DNA from 3 places in the Thalassospira sp. UBA4513 genome. Region 3 is predicted to be linked to each of the others. Evidence: riboswitches for the same ligand, from Rfam matches in the RefSeq annotation. Region 3 holds a riboswitch; each other region holds the start of a gene.
The links. Region 3 has a riboswitch for cobalamin ahead of B2T33_RS11845 (DUF4198 domain-containing protein). Riboswitches for the same ligand answer to the same signal wherever they lie in the genome.
Positions count from the first base shown of each region.

Region 1 (6,176 bases), on a different contig from region 3:
GCGATGCCAAGCCGTTCGATGTCTCTGCGCAAGAACAGATGTTTTTCGACATCCATCGTGACGCCTTCGCCGCGATAAAGCAGGAATTTATAAGCACCGGTGATGCTGGGGCCATCCAGCAGGGCATAGACTGTCACCGGGTCTTCGGGGTTTTTGGCCGGTTCGATAAAGAATTGACGGAAATCTGGGAATTCTTCGGGAACCGAGGTCGCGGTATTGACCGCAATGCCGCGTGCCGACAGTCCATACTGGCCTTCATCGCCAATCGCGCGGAAGTACGATGCGCCAAGAAACGCTGCCCAGTCCTGGGTTTTCCAGTCATCGCGCGCCTGATTTTCATGCAGGCGGAAACCGGCAAAGCCGCTATTGGCGGGCAACTGGCGGGCAATGCTGTCTTCGGGCATGTCAAAGTAATCGGGCTTATAGATCACTTCGCGTGCCTGACCGTTTTCCAGAAGGTACATATGCACCGGTTTGGCGAAATACATACCCAGATGGAAGAAGGTCAGCGGATAGGTGCCCGACCCGTCGGAGAACGGCGAATGGTCGCGTTTGTAATGCAGCTTGCCATGGGTGTCGTAATCGATCTTGCCGACAATTTCCGGGTTTGGCGCAACGGGCGGCTCATAGGCCGATGTGGCTATGGATTTGGCGCGTGCAATCAGATCGGCAAAATCAAACGGTTGTGCCGAACCCAGATCAAGGCCGTCGACATCTGCCAAAGCATGCTGATAGATCGACATTCCCGGCAGGATAAGACCGGCTGCCGCGATGGATTTCAAAAAGCGTCTGCGTTCAACAGAAGTCGTCATGTTCATCACATTCCTGTGGTTTGAGGTGTCGGGAAAGCATACCCGGCAGTGTGGAGGTAATCGGGATGAAACATGGCAAATTCAAGGTCGTATCAATTGCTTTTTATGCATGGAGCCTTGGCGTTAATGCCGCTGGTGGTCTGCCAATTTCCTTGACCGTGTTTTTGGTTTAATCTAACCGTGACGTGTCGGTATCCGAATATCGGATAAAGGGAATTCGATGTGGGCCGAATATTGGCTCATTAACCGAAGCTGCCCCCGCAACTGTAGGCGGCGAGCATTTTTCTGACCAATGCCACTGGGATCAACCCGGGAAGGCCAGGGAAAATGCGTTGACCCGTAAGCCAGGAGACCTGCCGACACGAAGACGACGGACCGGGCGGGGTGCCCCGGAGAATGTCGGTACGTGTCTTGGCCCAATAGTTTAGCCCAGGTTCTCTAAGCTTTAAGGCCGACATCTTCCGTCATCTCCTGACACTTTTGCCAGTCCATTGACAGCAGTAAAAGTGATGTTATGTTATAACATAACATTTGACGATGTGTTGAAACTGGATCATCCAAAACGGTCCCGGATCAGCGCATCAGCAAGAGGGAACTAAAAGTGATTAATCACGATAAACGTGTACTGGCGGTCGGGGTGTTTGCCGCTGGTCTTATTTCATCTGTTTCATTTGCGTCCGCAACCGAATATCCGCTCAGTATCGAGAACTGCGGGACTGTGTTGCAATTTGATGTGGTCCCCGATCGCGTGGTGTCGCTGGGCCAAAGCACGACTGAAATTCTTTATTCGCTGGGCCTGGCCGATAAGGTCAAGGGTACGGGGGTCTGGTTTGGCCCGGTGATGGATGAATTCAAGGATGTGAATGCATCTGTGCCGCGTCTGGCCGACAATGATCCGGGGTTCGAAACCGTTGTCGCGCAAAAGCCGCAACTGGTTGCCACCCAGTATCAGTGGCATGTCGGGCCCAAGGGCACCGTCGGCACCACCGAACAGTTCAACGAATTGTCCATTCCGGTCTACACCGCACCCGCTGATTGTGTGGGCAAGGACAATGCCGGTGGCGGTGACGGGGTGCGCCACGAAGGCTTCACCATGGATCTGATTTATCGCGAGATTTCCGATCTGGCGCAGATTTTTGATGTCGAAGATCGCGGCGACGCGCTGATTACCAGCCTGAAGGAACGTCAGGCGAACTCATTGGAACGTGTGACGGCAAGCGGCCATGACAACGTTTCCGCCGTCTTCTGGTTTTCCAGCCCGGAAATCAACAGTGATCCCTATGTGGCCGGCAAGAACGGTGCGGCGGGCTATATCGCCGGTAAACTCGGTGTTCGCAACATCATCGACAGCAATGAAGAATGGCCGACGGTTGGCTGGGAAACCATTGCGCGTGCCAATCCTGATATCATCGTGATTGGCAAGATGGGCCGTCGGCGTTTTCCGGCCGATGACTGGCAGGTCAAGATGGATTTCCTGAAAACCGATCCGGTCGCAAGTCAGATGAAGGCGGTGCGTAATGGCAATATCGTGGTGATGGACGCCCAGTCGATGGATCCGACCATCCGCCTGATCAATGGTATTGAAACGCTTGCCGAAGCCGTCGAACGACTGAGTGCTTCGAACTGACCTGCACTGCCAAAGGCGCCTGATATGCCCGGAGAATTCAATGTTTGAAACAACGCCAGTGCAGCAGCCGGTTCAGCCACCTCGGCAATCGCTGGCGGGGCGGGCATATCTTGTGCGGGCCGGTGTCAGTATTGGCGCCCTGGTTTTGCTAGTTGCCGTCATAGCGATGGCCGCGGCCAAGGGGGAAACGCACATTCCCCTTGGCACCGTGCTTCAGACCATCGCCAATCATCTTTGGCAGGCGGGCTATGACGTTGATCCGATTGATGCCGGGATCATCTGGAATTACCGGATATCGCGCGCAATGGTGGCGGCGGCCTGCGGTGCATCCCTTGCGCTATCCGGCGCAGTGTTGCAGGCGCTTTTGCGCAATAGTCTTGCGGATCCTTATTTGTTGGGGATTTCGGCCGGGGCATCGACCGGTGCGGTCAGTGTTGCCATTCTGGGGTTCGGGGCAGGCATGGTTTCCCTGTCACTTGGTGCCTTTGTCGGCGCGCTGGTGGCGTTCGGGTTTGTTGCACTTTTGGCCATTCCGGCCGGGCGCGGGGCAGGTGCCATCATTCTGGCCGGGGTTGCCGGGTCGCAACTGTTTAACGCATTGACGTCCTTCATCGTGACCAAGGCCGCCACGGCGGACGAGGCACGCGGGGTGATGTTCTGGTTGCTTGGTAATCTAAGCGGCGTGCGCTGGCCCGATGTCTATCTTGCGCTGCCGGTCGCTGTTATCGGCTTGCTGGTTTGCCTTTGGTATTCCCGTGCGCTTGATGCCTTTACCTTTGGCGTGGAATCGGCGGCATCCCTTGGTGTGCCGGTGCGCCGGGTTTATGTGGTGTTGATTGCCATTGCCGCCTCTATGACCGCGGTGATGGTCAGTATTGTCGGGTCTATCGGCTTTGTCGGGCTGGTCATTCCCCATGCCGCGCGGTTCTTTGTCGGGACACGGCATGGATTTCTGTTGCCGGCTTCGGCCCTGATCGGGGCGGTGTTTCTTGTTGCGGCCGATATTGTATCGCGCATCATCCTTGATGGTCAGGTCCTGCCCATCGGGGTGATCACGGCACTTATCGGGGCACCGGCCTTTGCGATCATCCTCTGTCATGGGCGGGTGTTGCGATGAGCCTTGAATTACGCAATGTCGGCTGGAATGCCGGATTCAAAAAAATCATCAGCGACGTGTCGCTTCGGGTGACACGCGGCGAGTTCCTGGGTGTGATCGGGCCAAACGGGTCGGGCAAAACCAGCATGATGTCGGTTCTGGGCGGCATTCGTGCCCCGTCGACCGGGCAGGCATTGTTGGGGGACCAGCCGATGAAGAAAATCGGTCGGCGCAACCTTGCCCGTCATATCGGCTTTGTCGAACAACAGGCCGATACCATCGACCGCATTACCGTGCGCGATGCCGTCGCGCTTGGTCGAACGCCATATCTTAGTTTGCTGACACCATGGTCAGGGCACGACGACGCCATCGTGTGCGAAGCCCTTGCCAGTGTTGAAATGGGGCCTTTTGCGGACCGGATGTGGCATACGCTTTCGGGCGGTGAAAAGCAGCGCGTTCACATCGCCCGTGCCTTGGCCCAGCAGCCCGACTTCCTGTTGCTTGATGAGCCGACCAACCATCTTGATATCCATCATCAGCTGGGCCTGCTGGAACTGGTGCGTGCACTGCCGGTCACCGTGGTGGCTGCTTTGCACGACTTGAACCATGCGGCGATGTTTTGTGACCGGATTGCGATGATGGATGGTGGCAAGCTGATTGCGCTTGGTACGCCCGAACAGATTTTGACATCGCAAAACCTTCGTGATGTTTTCGGGGTTGCCGCCGATATCGAGATTGATGATCAGGGCCGCTGCCATATCCGTTATCACGCCGGAAACCAGAAATCTTTGGTCATAAAAAAAGACCGGGTTGCGTAACCTGGTCTTTTGATTTTGGTAGCTTGGTTTGCTTGCGGTTTAGCCCTGTTCGCGGGCAACCGCGCGCCAGCCAATATCGCGGCGGCAGAAACCACCATCCCAATCAATCGCATCAACCGCCTCATAGGCGCGTTTCTGGGTTTCGGTCACCGTCGCACCGCGCGCGGTCACACCAAGAACGCGGCCACCGGTTGCAACAAGTTTGTCGCCATCCATCTTGGTACCGGCGTGCAGGACCTTGACCTTGTCCATGGCGTCCGCCGCTAGAACGTTTTTGATCTCGGTCCCTTTTTCGTAGGATCCCGGATACCCCTTGGCGGCCATGACAACGACCATGGCGGTTTCATCGTGCCATTCCGGTTTGACTTGATCGAGGGTGCCGGTGGCAGCACCCTCAAGGATATCAAGCACGTCTGATTTCAAGCGCGTCATAAGCACCTGACATTCCGGATCACCAAACCGAATGTTGTATTCGATCAGCTTCGGGTTGCCCGTATCGTCAATCATCAGACCGGCAAACAGCACGCCCTTGAACGGATGGCCTTCTGCGGCCATGCCCTTGACGGTCGGGATAATGATCTGATCCATGACCTTGGCTTCGACCGCATCGGTAAAGACCGGGGCCGGGGAATAAGCCCCCATGCCACCCGTATTGGGGCCGGTATCGCCTTCGCCAACCGCCTTGTGGTCCTGGGCTGCGACCAGCGGAATGACGTTTTTACCATCACATACGGCAAAAAATGAGGCTTCCTCACCTTTGAGGAATTCCTCAATCACGATTTCCGCACCGGCATCGCCAAACTTGCCGCCGACCATGCATTCTTCAATCGCGGCAAAGGCTTCGTCATTTGTCATACAAATGGTCACACCCTTGCCCGCGGCCAGACCATCGGTCTTGACCACAATCGGTGCGCCCTGTTTTTCGACAAACGCCTTGGCGTCTTTGGGATCGGTAAAACGGCCGTAGGCGGCGGTCGGTACACCGAACTTTGCCACCATGTCCTTCATGAAGCCCTTGGAGCCTTCAAGCTGGGCGGCTGCCTTGGAACAACCGAATGATTTAATGCCCTCGGCATCCAGTGCATCAACAAGGCCCGCAACAAGCGGGGCCTCGGGGCCGACAACGACCAGATCAACCGCGTTGTCCTTGGCAAATTTTACCAGACCATCGATGTCGCCATCGGAAATCGCAACGCATTCCGCCGAATCCGCGATACCGGCATTGCCCGGTGCACACCACAGTTTGGAAATGCGCGGGCTGCGCGCAATTGCCCAGCACAATGCGTGTTCACGTCCGCCGCCGCCAACGACCAGAACCTTCATGACTTTATCCTTCGACTTGTCCGATTGCTTGATGGTCCATGCGCGATGAACTAGGCTAGACCCAATTGCCACCCCGCAAAATTATTAGGCGGGCTTTTAGCATAAAGTACCCTTGATGACGCAAGATTTGTTCGACCCTTATGCCCCGGTTCCCGAAACGCCTGCAAAATCGGGAAATGCGCCCGAATTTTCGGTTTCCGACCTGTCAAACGCGCTGAAGCGGACCGTGGAGGATGCGTTTTCGTTCGTGCGGGTGCGCGGCGAAATTTCCGGGTTCAAGCGCGCCAGCAGCGGGCATATGTACCTTGCGTTGAAAGACGACAAGGCGGTGATTGATGGTGTGTGCTGGCGCGGGCAGGCGGCCAAGCTTGGCCTTGTGCCCGAAGACGGCATGGAAGTCATCGTTACCGGGCGGCTCACAACATTTCCGGGCCGATCAAAATACCAGATCGTCATCGAGACGATGGAAGTCGCGGGTGAAGGCGCGCTGTTAAAGCTTC
Region 1 is NZ_DGMR01000019.1:110,599-116,774, reverse strand. It holds gene B2T33_RS07130 (glucan biosynthesis protein) at 1-812, opposite strand, end outside; cobalamin riboswitch at 985-1,187, shown strand; gene B2T33_RS07125 (ABC transporter substrate-binding protein) at 1,414-2,439, shown strand; gene B2T33_RS07120 (FecCD family ABC transporter permease) at 2,480-3,556, shown strand; gene B2T33_RS07115 (ABC transporter ATP-binding protein) at 3,553-4,353, shown strand; gene purD (phosphoribosylamine--glycine ligase) at 4,393-5,676, opposite strand; gene xseA (exodeoxyribonuclease VII large subunit) at 5,792-6,176, shown strand, end outside.
Region 1: it holds a riboswitch for cobalamin, as region 3 does, so the genes downstream of both, B2T33_RS07125 (ABC transporter substrate-binding protein) here and B2T33_RS11845 (DUF4198 domain-containing protein) in region 3, are expected to answer to the same signal.

Region 2 (6,176 bases), on a different contig from region 3:
CCATTTGCCGGCGCTGCTGATTATGCTGGAACCAAAGCTGCCCTTGTCGGCTATGCCAAGGGTGTTGCCCGCGATCTCGGTGGACGCAACATCACGGTGAATGTCATTCAGCCCGGTGTGATGCCAACAGAGATGGCAACTGAAGTCCTTGGGGATGACATCCCGGATGCGCTTCTCGATATGCATCCGATCCGACGTATTGCTACGTTGGAGGAAGTTTCTGAAACCATCGCCTTTTTTGCTGGTCCGCATGCCGGGTACATCACTGGCGAGACCATCAATATCGCGGGTGGTCTCGGCACCTGATTGCGACTGCCACCAAAGACTGGGCCGGGTGCATTTGCACCCGGCCCCGCATACGTCTTTCCGATACCTTTAACCGCCTTTCGGCAACGGTATGGCTGTCAGGTTCTTGTATTCCTTTAAAACCAGACTGGATTGCACATCGCGCACATTGGGCATTGAAAGCAACTGATGGGTAACAAAATCGCCAAAGCTTTCGATATCGCGCGCCACGGACACCAGGAGGAAATCCTGCCGCCCCGTCATCGCCCAGCAGGACAGAATTTCCGGAAGATCATTCATCGCGCGGGCAAAATCCTCCGCCCCCTGTTCGGTATGGCTTTGCAAGCGGACCTGAATGGTCGCCAGCACCCCAAAGCCAAGTTTCTTGCGATCCAGAAGGGCGACCTGACGTTTGATCACCCCGGATGCCTCAAGCTGTTTGACCCGACGCAAACACGGCGATGGCGACATGCCGACCATTTCGGCCAGTTGAACATTGCTGATGGCGGCATCCTTTTGCAGGGCCTGCAAGATCCGGATATCAGTCGCGCTTAGCGTCACGTCGGTCATTTTAAACCCCAAATCAAACCAACAAGGTCACAATATGCACATCATACCCGATTTCGATGCCCTATTGGCCAGAAAATGACATTAGAGTTGATGTAAAATGATCCTTGTAAATCGGCAATAGAACCCGAAAGAGGACGGCCATGAATCAGGGAAACGATCTGCGTGGTGACTACAGCCACATCAATGACGACTACACCATCGATCAGGACTGGAGCACATATACCGAGGCCGAGCACGAACTATGGCGCAAGCTTTATGACCGCCAGTCGCGCATTTTGCCCGGTTATGCCGCCGAGGATTACATTCGCAATCTGATGAAACTTGATGCGGCGGATCAGATTCCGCATTTCGGCCGGGTCAGCGAGAAGCTTCATGCGGCGACCGGCTGGCATCTTGTCGCGGTTCCGGGGCTGGTGCCAGATGATGTGTTTTTTGACCATCTTGCCAATCGGCGGTTCCCGGTCACGGTCTGGCTGCGCAAGCCAGAGGAAATGGATTATCTGGTCGAACCCGACATCTTCCATGACTTTTTTGGTCATGTGCCGATGCTCTATGACCCGACCTTTGCCGACTATCTGGCGGCCTATGGCGCCAAGGGCCCCGAAGCCATTGCGATGGGCGGCCTGAAACAGCTGGCGCGGATGTATTGGTATATGGTGGAGTTTGGCCTGATCATGACCCCGCATGGCTTGCGCGCCTATGGTGCGGGCATGTTGTCATCGCAAACCGAAACCATCTATTCGGTGACCGATCCCACGCCAAATCGGGTTGCGTTCGAGCTTGAACGCGTCATGGGCACGGATTACGCGATTGATGATTTCCAGAAAACCTATTTCGTTCTGGAAAGTTACGATCAGTTGTTTGACGCGATGAATGTGCCGCTGGCGCCGATCTATGATCGGCTTGCCAAGAAGCCTGCGATTGATCCGGCAACCACCTTGCCGACAGATCGGCTTTATCATGTGCATGGTGCGGCAGACAGCATCATTTCCCTGGGCGAGGAGACGCACAGGACCCACAGACAACAACGCCCTGCATAAGGCAGGGCGTGGCGATCCGTTCAGGATTGATCAAGGCAGGGCTGGTCTCCCAGCACTGCTAGCAGGCACTGATGGAATGGCCCAGCACCCGATTGAGTTGCTCGAGCACCACTTTCGGGCTGGCGTCCTTGCTGATGAAATCGGCCGCCCCAAGCGCATCGGCTTGTGCGCGGGTGTCGGCGTCATAATGGGCCGAGAAGAAGAAAACCGGCACGTTTTGGCTGTTGGGATAGCGGCGGCGAATTTCGCAGAACGCTTCAAAGCCGCTCATACCCGGCATTTCAATATCAAGGATGATGGCACGGGGATAAAGCCCGTCCAGCTGATCAATCAGATCATCGGCACAATCAAAACCGGCCACGTCATATCCTGCCCGACGCAACACTGTTTCAAGGGCTGCCTTGGCGCTGGGACTGTCGTCGGCGAACGCAACCAGTCCATCAGGACAGAATTGCGACGGCATGGCGCTGAGCGCGTTCATGGATGGCGATACTCCGAGTTTTGGGACAAGTCCAAACTGACAGACGAAAATGTCAAATTGGTTAAACCCGCCAAATTTTTGCCACGCAATGTTCCGGCTTCACCCCGATCTCGCACCCGTGCCGCGAAAGTATAAGGCCGCAATGATCGGAACCATGTGACGCGCAAACCACGAACAACGTGCAAAACCCCAACGTTTCCGCCGACATAACGTTACGGAAACCTGATTTGTCGGGATCGATATCCGCCTAAATAGGTATTTCCATGCCTATTTACGGAATTAGGGACAGGTGCTATAAACCGCCATGTCGCGAATGTGACCGGAAAATAGGATCGGGAATCCGGTGCGGCCGTGCCTTAGCGCACTTTGGCCAAGCCCGGAACTGCCCCCGCAACTGTAAGCGTGACGGCCTTTTTGCAGGCTTTCTCGCGAGTCAGAATACCGATGGTGTTTTCTTGGCATGAAATGGGCCGGGCGGGGTGTACCGGGTACTGGGAATCCGTAGTAGAATAGAATTTGGCAAAGTTCCGTGCCCAACGCCATATGAAGACCCCATATGGAGTCGCATCAAGGACGGGACATACCAAGCCGGGAGAAACCATGTCCGACCCGCTAAAGCTCGCATCCGAATTTCCATCTGCTGATTACGCAAGTTGGCGCAAGCTTGCCGAAGAGGCCCTTAAGGGGGCACCGTTCGAGAAGAAGCTCGTCACCAATACGCTTGATGGGTTTTCCGTTCAGCCGATCTATACAAATGATGATCAGGATGACGCGACCCGGCTGATCCACGAAGTTCTTAATGCCACGGTCGAGCCGCGCGAAACCGTGACCGGCTGGGATATCCGCCAGCTTCATACCCATCCCGATCCCAAGGCCACCAATGCCGCGATCCTTGAGGACCTTGAAAATGGGGCGACCTCGATCACGCTAAAACTTGATGCCGCCGCCCGTGCCGGGCGCGAAATCAGTTCTGCCGAGGTCGGTGTTGACGGTATTGCCATTCATTGTCTGGCCGATCTCGATGCCGCGCTTGAGGATGTTTACACCAACCTTGCCACCGTCGGACTTGATGCCGGGGCGGCAGGTGTTCCGGCCGCAGCACTTCTGGCCGCCCATATCGCAAATACCGATGGTGCCGACGAAGCCGCACCGGCCTTTAACATTGATCCGATCGGAACCCTTGCGTCCACTGGCACCCTGCCCTGTGGCGCACAGGATGCGGTTGATCATGCGGCAAGCGTTGCGGTCGAGCTGATTGATCTGTTCCCGCTGGCAACCGCAATTTCAGTGAATGGCGCACCTTATTACAATGCCGGGGCCACCGATGGTCAGGAACTGGCCTGCCTGCTGGCAAGCGGGGTGACCTATTTGCGCGCCCTGACCGATGCCGGGATGGCGGTTGATCAGGCCGCGGGTGCGATGGTGTTTAACGTTGCCATCGGCACCGACTTCTTTGCCGGGATCGCCAAGCTGCGTGCCCTTCGCATGATGTGGAGCCGCGTCCTTTCGGCATCGGGTGCCGAGGATGCGACGATTACGGTCAACGCGGTTTCAGCCGAAATGGCCCTGACCAAGGTTGATCCGTGGGTCAATATGCTGCGCACAACGGTCACCAGCTTTGCCGCCGGTCTGGGTGGTGCGGACAGTGTGACCTGCCTGCCTTATGATCATCTGATTGGCCTGCCAGATGGCTTTGCACGCCGTATTGCACGCAACACCCAACTGATTTTACAGGAAGAAAGCAACGTGCACCGGGTCATCGATCCGGCTGGTGGTTCGTGGTTTATTGAAAACCTGACCAAGGAGCTGGCGAAGGCCGCCTGGACGAAATTCCAGTCGCTTGAATCTTCGGGTGGTATTCTAAGTGCCCTTGCCAATGGCAGTCTCAAGACCGAGATCGAGACCGTTTGGAATGCGCGTGAAAACCGCCTGTCGACCCGTCGTAATCCGCTGACCGGTGTGTCGGAATTTCCCAACATCACAGAAGCCAAAGTAACCTGCGAAAAGCCGGACCTTGAGGCAATCGTTGCAGATGCCAAGGCCCGCCAGACCAAATTTGATGGCACGGTCGGCAAAAGCCTGAGCGCCATGATTGAGGCCGCGCGCGCAGGTGCCACCATCGGGCACATGTTTACCGATCTTTATGGCACCAGTGCCGCGACATGTATCGGCGCCCTGCCCGCCCATCGACTTGCCGAACGTTACGAAGCGCTTCGCAAACGGTCTGATGCGCATAAGGCAAAGACCGGATCCTTCCCGCAGGTCTTCCAGGCCAATCTTGGCAAGGTTGCCCAGCACACGGCACGCGCGACCTTTGCGCGCAACTTCTTTGAAGCAGGCGGGATCGAGGCGATCACCAATAACGGCTTTGCCAATGCCGATGATGTTGCAACCGCCTTTGGCAACAGCGGGGCGAAAATCGCCATCATTTGCGGATCAGACGCGCAATATGCCGACATGGCAGCGGATGTTGCCAAGGCGCTGAAAGCCAAGGGGGCAAGCATGGTTTATCTTGCTGGCCAGCCGGGCGATGCCAGGTCCGATTACGAAGCAGCCGGCATTAACGAGTTTGTTTTTGTCGGGGCCGATGTCCTTGCCATTTGCGGTACCGCACTTGATCATCTTCTTGGCAAACAGGGGGAGAAATAACCATGACCCGCATTCCTGATTTCTCCGACCTTCCGCTGTTTGATGGCGCGTCCGCAGGTGCCAAGGACCCGTTTGAAAGCACGCCCTGGACCACGCCAGAAGGCATTGATGTCAAATCATCCTACGGGCCCAAGGATCTGGATGGCATTGATCACCTGAACACCATGCCGGGCATGCCGCCGTTTTTGCGCGGCCCCTACCCGACCATGTATGTGCAACGTCCCTGGACAATCCGCCAATATGCCGGTTTCTCGACAGCCGAGGAATCGAACGCGTTTTATCGCCGTAACCTTGCCGCCGGGCAAAAGGGGCTTTCGATTGCCTTCGATCTGGCGACCCATCGCGGCTATGACAGCGATCATCCGCGCGTCGCAGGTGATGTTGGCATGGCCGGTGTGGCGATTGACAGCATCTATGACATGCGCACCCTTTTTGATGGCATCCCGCTTGATGAGATGTCGGTTTCCATGACCATGAATGGTGCGGTTCTGCCGGTGATGGCGCTTTATATCGCAGCAGCCGAAGAACAGGGCGTTGCGCACGAACAGCTTTCGGGCACCATTCAGAATGACATTCTGAAAGAGTTCATGGTGCGCAACACCTATATCTATCCGCCGAAACCATCGATGCGGATCATTTCGGACATCTTTGCCTTTACCTCGCAAAACATGCCGAAATTCAACTCGATCTCGATTTCCGGCTATCACATGCAGGAAGCCGGTGCGACGGCTGATCTTGAGCTCGCCTATACCCTGGCCGATGGCATCGAATATGCCCGTGCCGGTCAGGCAGCAGGCCTTCCGATTGATAAATTCGCGCCGCGTCTGTCGTTCTTCTGGGCGATTGGCATGAACTTCTTCATGGAAATCGCCAAGATGCGCGCGGCCCGCATGATCTGGGCCAAGCTTATCAAACAGTTTGATCCGCAAAACCCGAAATCGCTGTCGCTGCGCACCCACAGCCAGACGTCGGGCTGGTCATTGACCGCACAGGATGTGTTTAACAACGTCATCCGTACCTGTGTTGAGGCCATGGCATCCACCCAAGGCCACACCCAGTCGCTGCATACCAATGCACTGGACGAAGCATTGGCCCTGCCGACCGATTTCTCGGCCCGGATTGCGCGTAACACCCAGCTGTTCCTGCAACAG
Region 2 is NZ_DGMR01000039.1:311,907-318,082, reverse strand. It holds gene B2T33_RS18345 (SDR family NAD(P)-dependent oxidoreductase) at 1-306, shown strand, start outside; gene B2T33_RS18340 (Lrp/AsnC family transcriptional regulator) at 376-855, opposite strand; gene phhA (phenylalanine 4-monooxygenase) at 996-1,895, shown strand; gene B2T33_RS18330 (response regulator) at 1,954-2,376, opposite strand; cobalamin riboswitch at 2,662-2,840, shown strand; gene B2T33_RS18325 (methylmalonyl-CoA mutase family protein) at 2,977-5,025, shown strand; gene scpA (methylmalonyl-CoA mutase) at 5,028-6,176, shown strand, end outside.
Region 2: it holds a riboswitch for cobalamin, as region 3 does, so the genes downstream of both, B2T33_RS18325 (methylmalonyl-CoA mutase family protein) here and B2T33_RS11845 (DUF4198 domain-containing protein) in region 3, are expected to answer to the same signal.

Region 3 (6,176 bases):
CCGAAATCATGTGGCAGCAACTGGCCGATGCCAATGCCCCGGTTGGCATTGGGCGTTATCGCGAAGACCGCATCTGTTATCAGTCCGAACAGTTCAAAAACGATGGCGAGGCCCGCAGTCAGCACCTTGGTATTGATCTGTTCGCACCGGCATATACCCCGGTATTTGCGCCATTGGACGGTGTTGTGCATAGCTTTGCCGATAACAACCTGCATCTGGATTATGGGCCGACCATTATCTTGCAGCATGAACCGTCCGAGGGTATCAGGTTCTATACGCTCTATGGTCATCTCAGCCGCGAATCCCTGGAAGGGCTTTACAAGGGCAAGGAAATCAACGCCGGTGACATTCTGTGTCGGTTTGGCGATTTCCCGATCAATGGCGACTGGATCCCGCATCTGCATTTCCAGATCATCTTTGACATGCTGGGGCGCGAAGGGGACTTCTTTGGCGCTGCCAAACCGTCTGAATGGGATATCTGGGAAAGTATCTGCCCCAACCCGAACCTGATCCTGCAAATGCCCGAAAACGTGACCGCGTCACGGGAAGGGGTATAGATGCAACCGCGTCTGAAAGCCGGGTTGTGGATGCGCGCGCAGATCGCGATTTGCCAGTCGAACCTGATTACGGCGATGGTTGTCCATAAGGGCAACGAAGATGCAGGCGCCGTGCTTGTGAAGCTCAACCGGTTTGATGCAGGGTGCTTTGTCTATTCACGTGTGACGACACTTGATGGGGAGCTGGGCTGGATGCTGGTGGCCGGTGGCCCGGATGGGGACCGCGAAACTGAGTTTGCCTGCGATGAATATTGGCGCAAACAAATTGGCTATGATCCGGATGTCTGGGTGCTGGAAATCGAAGATCACAAGGGGCAATACGAACTTGATGCCCCGGTTGTCGATTTCTGACAGGCGCGTCTGAAAAAGAAAAAGGCTGGCAATCAAATGCCAGCCTTTACGTTTTGCATCACGCGGAAGCGATTGCTTATGCGGTGCGCTGCAGCAGGTGGTAACCGAAATCGGTCTCAACCACGTCAGACGTCGAACCAACTTCCATGCTGAACGCAGCAGCATCGAATTCCGGAACCATCATGCCACGGCCAAAGAAGCCAAGGTCGCCGCCCTGCTGGCCGGACGGGCAATCGGAATTGGCTTTTGCCAGTTCCGCGAAATCAGAACCGTTTGCGATCTGATCTTTCAGCGCGTTGATTTCGGTCAGGGCTTCGTCTTTGGTGCGGGTGGCGGTCGAACGTGCCGAACCGGCATACATCAGAAGAATGTGCGACGCGCGAACTTGTTCACTCATAATGGGTCCTTTCATCCGTCAAAACTTGCAACCGACGGATTTTCTGCAAGATTAGAAGTTTATGGATAACGCTAAGGGTCCAAATCCATGTACAGCCGTATACTCCTGTACATAGGGTTGGACCCTAGACATTGCCCATGCCTTGTGGCTTGTTACGACAAATCGAACCGAGATGAAAGAGAAGAGGCAGATTGATGCTTGCTGTTGTGTCCCCGGCCAAGAAGCTGGATTTCGAAACAGACGTCCCGGAAATGTCTGTTTCTCAACCCGCATTTTTGGACGACACCGAACAACTTGTTGATGTCGCGCGCAAAAAAAGCCGCAGCGATTTGATGAAGCTCATGGGCATCAGCGAAAACCTTGCCGATCTGAACTATCAGCGTTTTCAGCATTTTTCGCGTCCGTTTAATAGCACCAACGCCAAACCGGCGATCTTTGCATTCCGCGGTGATACCTATGTCGGCCTTGATGCCGATACCATGAAGGCCGAAGACATCGACTGGGCAGAGGACCATTTTCGGATGCTTTCGGGCCTTTATGGCCTTCTGAAGCCGCGTGATTTGATGCAGCCATACCGTCTTGAAATGGGAACGCGCCTTTCGAACCCGCGGGGCAAGGACCTTTACGCGTTCTGGGATGATAAGCTTTCAAAAGAAATCAACGAGATTACCAAAGGTCACAAGGACCGTAGCCTGATCAATCTCGCCTCGAACGAGTATTTCAAATCGATCAAGACCAAGGTCCTTGATGGCCCGGTAATTACGCCTGTGTTCAAGGAAGTGAAGGGCGGTACGGCCAAGGTTGTCGGCTTCTCGGCAAAGCGTGCGCGTGGCATGATGGCACGCTATATGATTGACAATCGGCTCGAAGACCCGCAAGAGCTCAAGAAGTTTAATGTTGATGGCTATCGCTATCAGGATGACCTCTCGACCGAGACAGAGTGGGTCTTCACGCGTATTCACGATCAGTAACACCAACTATTCCGGTGAAACCATATGACCGACGAGCATCTTGAACAGCTCGAGGATGAGAATGTCTTACCAGAGGCGCATCCGTTTTCTGGCTATCTGCGCACGTTTTTCCGTGGGCCGGGCCGTTCGCGCAGTCTGACCCGCGAGGAGGCATTTGATGCGTTCTCGATGATCCTGCGCGACGAGGTCGAACCGATCCAGCTTGGCGCATTCCTTTTGATGCTGCGCTACCGTGCTGAAACGCCCGAAGAACTGGCTGGCATGATCGAAGCTGTGCGCAAGGCCGCGCGCCTTGAACCGGATGAAGACAGCAAAGATGACGCGCTTATGCGTCCTGCGCTGGATTGGCCATCCTATGCGGCCGGTCGGACCCGTGGTCTGCCTTGGTTCGTGCTGTCGGCGCTTTTGCTGTCACAGAATAATGTTCCGGTGCTGATGCATGGCTATAACTCGCATCTGGTCAACGGGATCAGCACAGAAGTTGCCATCAAGGCGCTTAAGCTTCCGATTGCCATGTCTGCAGAAGAAGCGCGTTCTGATATCGCATCGAAGGGCTTTGCATATCTGCCGCTGCGTCACATGCATCCCAAACTGCAGGAGCTGATTGGATTGCGTCCGATTCTTGGGTTGCGCAGTCCGGTCAATACGTTACTGCGTTTGCTTAATCCGTTGCATGCGCGTGCAGCCTTCCTTGGTGTGTTTCATCCGGCGTTTCTTGATGTCCATCGTGAAACCGGCAAGCTCTTGGAACTTCCACGCATCGGTGTGATCAAGGGCGGTGGCGGCGAAGCCGAAAGAACACCCTATAAGCATGTCGATCTGCGCATGCTTGATAATGGTGAGCTGAATGATGTTCGCTGGCCCGCATTGCTGTCGAAAACCGAGAAAGACGGCGAAGAACAAAGCCCTGTGTCGCTAAAGCACTTCCTGGCTGTCTGGCGTGGCGAGGTAGAAGATATTCCTGCCGAAGCCAAGATCAAGGGCAGTGCTGCCATGGCAGCCTTCCTTGCCGGCAAGGCGGATTACATGGATGAGGCAGAAAGCCTTGTGCAGGGCTGGTGGGATAATCGCGACCGTGATGTCGGCTGATGTTCCGTGATCAAGTGAGATCGAATAAAAGGGACGGGAAACCGTCCCTTTTTTAATGCTCAGAACGATGATCCGGGTTCTTTGAGAAACGCCACTTCCTCTGCCGTTGATGGACGACCCAGTATTTCATTGCGGTGTGGATAGCGGCCAAACCGGTCAATGATCTTCTTGTGTTTCAGCTCGAACTCGGAATTGTGCTCAAGGCCGGGCTGTGAAAACAGGTCAACCGCCACTTCATGAATGATTTCGGATTCTGAGTGCATGTAGGGCATATACAGAAATGCCTGTTCCTGCGGTGTGACCAGTTTGCGATCCAGCCTCAAGGAAACAGCTTCCTGTGCCAGCACCAATGCCATTGGATCTGATGCAAAGGACTGTGGCTGATCGCGGTACATATTGCGTGAAAACTGATCAAGAACGATGATCTCGGCAAGTCGTCCATGGGCGGTTTTGCGCCAGTTAAAAAGCTCTCCGGCCGTGGCGGCGGCATGAAAATCGGCAAAGCGTTCCGCGATATGGCGATCGAGGGCTTCATCCTTGATAAACCACTGTTTTTCTTCGAGTTCCTTGAACCAGAAAACAAGAACCGTTTCAGGTTTCATAATGTTTCCACCCATCTGATTGCAGGCTTTTGCGGCCCGTCGGCAAAATTGCGGGTGATCTTCGCGCCCGGTTTAAGGCGCGTCAAGCCATCCGCAAAAAGATTGTCATGGACCATGGGGCAGGGAGTTGACAGCAATCCGTCCGGCGTGGATTATGACATTGTCTTTGGTGTTGATCCGATTGGACCAACTTAAAAGGGAACGTGGTGCGTCATGCATGACAAAGCCACGGCTGCCCCCGCAACTGTAAGCGGTCAGAGCATTGCATATGCCACTGGTGCAAACCGGGAAGGCGCATTGCTTTTCAAACCGTGAGCCAGGAGACCTGCCTTTGACTGCCGGGTGCTGATTGCCCGGTATGAAACTGTTGGACGCCGGGGTGAGCGTCAGGTTGCAGGGGTACAAACGGTCTTTTGAAGATCCGCAATCTTGCTTCCAGCCATCCTATCGTTCTTTGTCCTGACCCTGTGCGTTGGGCCGTTGGCCTGCGTGCATCGTTTGAGAAAGAGACGATTATATGTTTAAGACCCTTGGCAGGCTTGCGATTGCAAGCGCCTGCGTGCTGTCGGCGACCATGCCGGCGCATGCGCATTTTCAATTGGCCTATACGCCGAACGTAAACGTGACCAAGGCCGGGGATCAGCCGGTAAAGCTGATTTTCTGGCACCCGTTTGAAAACGGCCATGTCATGGATATGGCCGAGCCGTTTGAATTTTATGCGGTTAATCGCGGTGAGAAAATTGATCTGAAATCAACGCTTTCGCCGATTACTTTCACCGGAATTGCCAACTCGGCAGCGGCCTTTGACGCAACTTTAACACTGCGCCGCAGCGGTGATTACGTCATGGTGGTGGTCCCGGCACCGTATTTCGAAGAAAGCGAAGATATCTTCATCCAGCAGATCACGAAGTCCTATGTGAACCGCAATGAAATTCCGACCGACTGGATGGAACCGCAAGGTCTTAAAACCGAAATCCTGCCGCTTAATCGACCAACCAACATCATTGCCGGTTCGACCTTTACCGGCCGTGTGCTAAGCGAAGGCCAACCTGTCGCCGGTGTTGAAGTCGAAATCGAATACATGGCAGCAGAACCCGATATGGCCAGCAATACCCCCAAAAGCCCAACGGCATCGCCAATGCCCGGCGGTGCGGTTGTGGCCATTTCCGATGAAAACGGGTATTTCACTTTTGGTGTCCCCAAGGCAGGCTTTTGGGGATTTGCAGCACTTGGCAGCGGCCCTGAAAAAGAATTTCAGGGCAAGGAACTTTCACAGGATGCAGTCCTGTGGGTTCGCGCCTATGATGTGAAATAGGCGAGGGACAAAACAGATGCATATTGTTGATGGTGCGCTGGCACCGGAAGTCTTGATTGGCGGGGGTATTCTTGCAGTTGCCGGGCTTGGCCTTGGACTGCGTAAACTGCCAATCGATAAAATTCCTGCTACCGGGGTTTTGTCGGCAACATTCTTTGTTGCCTCGCTTATTCATGTGCCGGTGGGACCATCCAGTGTGCATCTGATCATGAGCGGTCTTGCCGGGCTCGTGCTTGGCTGGACCGCGTTTCCGGCACTTTTTGTCGGTCTCTTGCTTCAGGCGGTTTTCTTTGGCTTTGGCGGTTTGACGGTTCTTGGCGTCAATACGGTCAATATCGCCTTTCCGGCTGTGCTGGCGGGGCTTTTGTTCCGGGGAATGGTGTCGCGCAGCAACCCGGTCGCAGCCGCCGTGCTTGGTGGATGTGCCGGTGCATTTTCCATCGGGCTGACAACGGTGTTTGTCGCGATTTCGCTTGCGCTCAGCGGTGATGCGTTTGTCCCGGCGGCCAAGCTGGTCTTCTTTGCCCACATTCCGATCATGGTGGTCGAAGGGCTGGTTTCAGCGGCATCGGTATATCTGATCGCCAAGGTCAAACCGGCCTTGCTGCAACCCGCCGATCAGACATCGGGTTTCGAGATGCAGCCAGCAGCATCCTTGCGTGCAAAGCAGGCGGGCGAGGCATCCAATGGCTAGATCACTCATGCTGGTCTTTGCGCTTGGCATGCTTGTGGTCGGCACCACACCTGCACAGGCGCACAAGGTTATCGCATCCCTGTTTCCAAGCGGTTCAAACGTCGAAGGTGAAATCGGTTTCTCCAACGGTGTCATGGCCGAAAACACGCTTGTTGAGATCTTTGATCTTGATGGCAACAAGATTGATGAAGTTACCACTG
Region 3 is NZ_DGMR01000030.1:58,050-64,225, reverse strand. It holds gene B2T33_RS11875 (peptidoglycan DD-metalloendopeptidase family protein) at 1-557, shown strand, start outside; gene B2T33_RS11870 (DUF1491 family protein) at 558-908, shown strand; gene B2T33_RS11865 (peptidylprolyl isomerase) at 985-1,305, opposite strand; gene yaaA (peroxide stress protein YaaA) at 1,500-2,276, shown strand; gene B2T33_RS11855 (glycosyl transferase family protein) at 2,301-3,365, shown strand; gene B2T33_RS11850 (DUF924 family protein) at 3,425-3,967, opposite strand; cobalamin riboswitch at 4,118-4,314, shown strand; gene B2T33_RS11845 (DUF4198 domain-containing protein) at 4,485-5,282, shown strand; gene cbiM (cobalt transporter CbiM) at 5,299-5,976, shown strand; gene B2T33_RS11835 (cobalt ABC transporter permease) at 5,969-6,176, shown strand, end outside.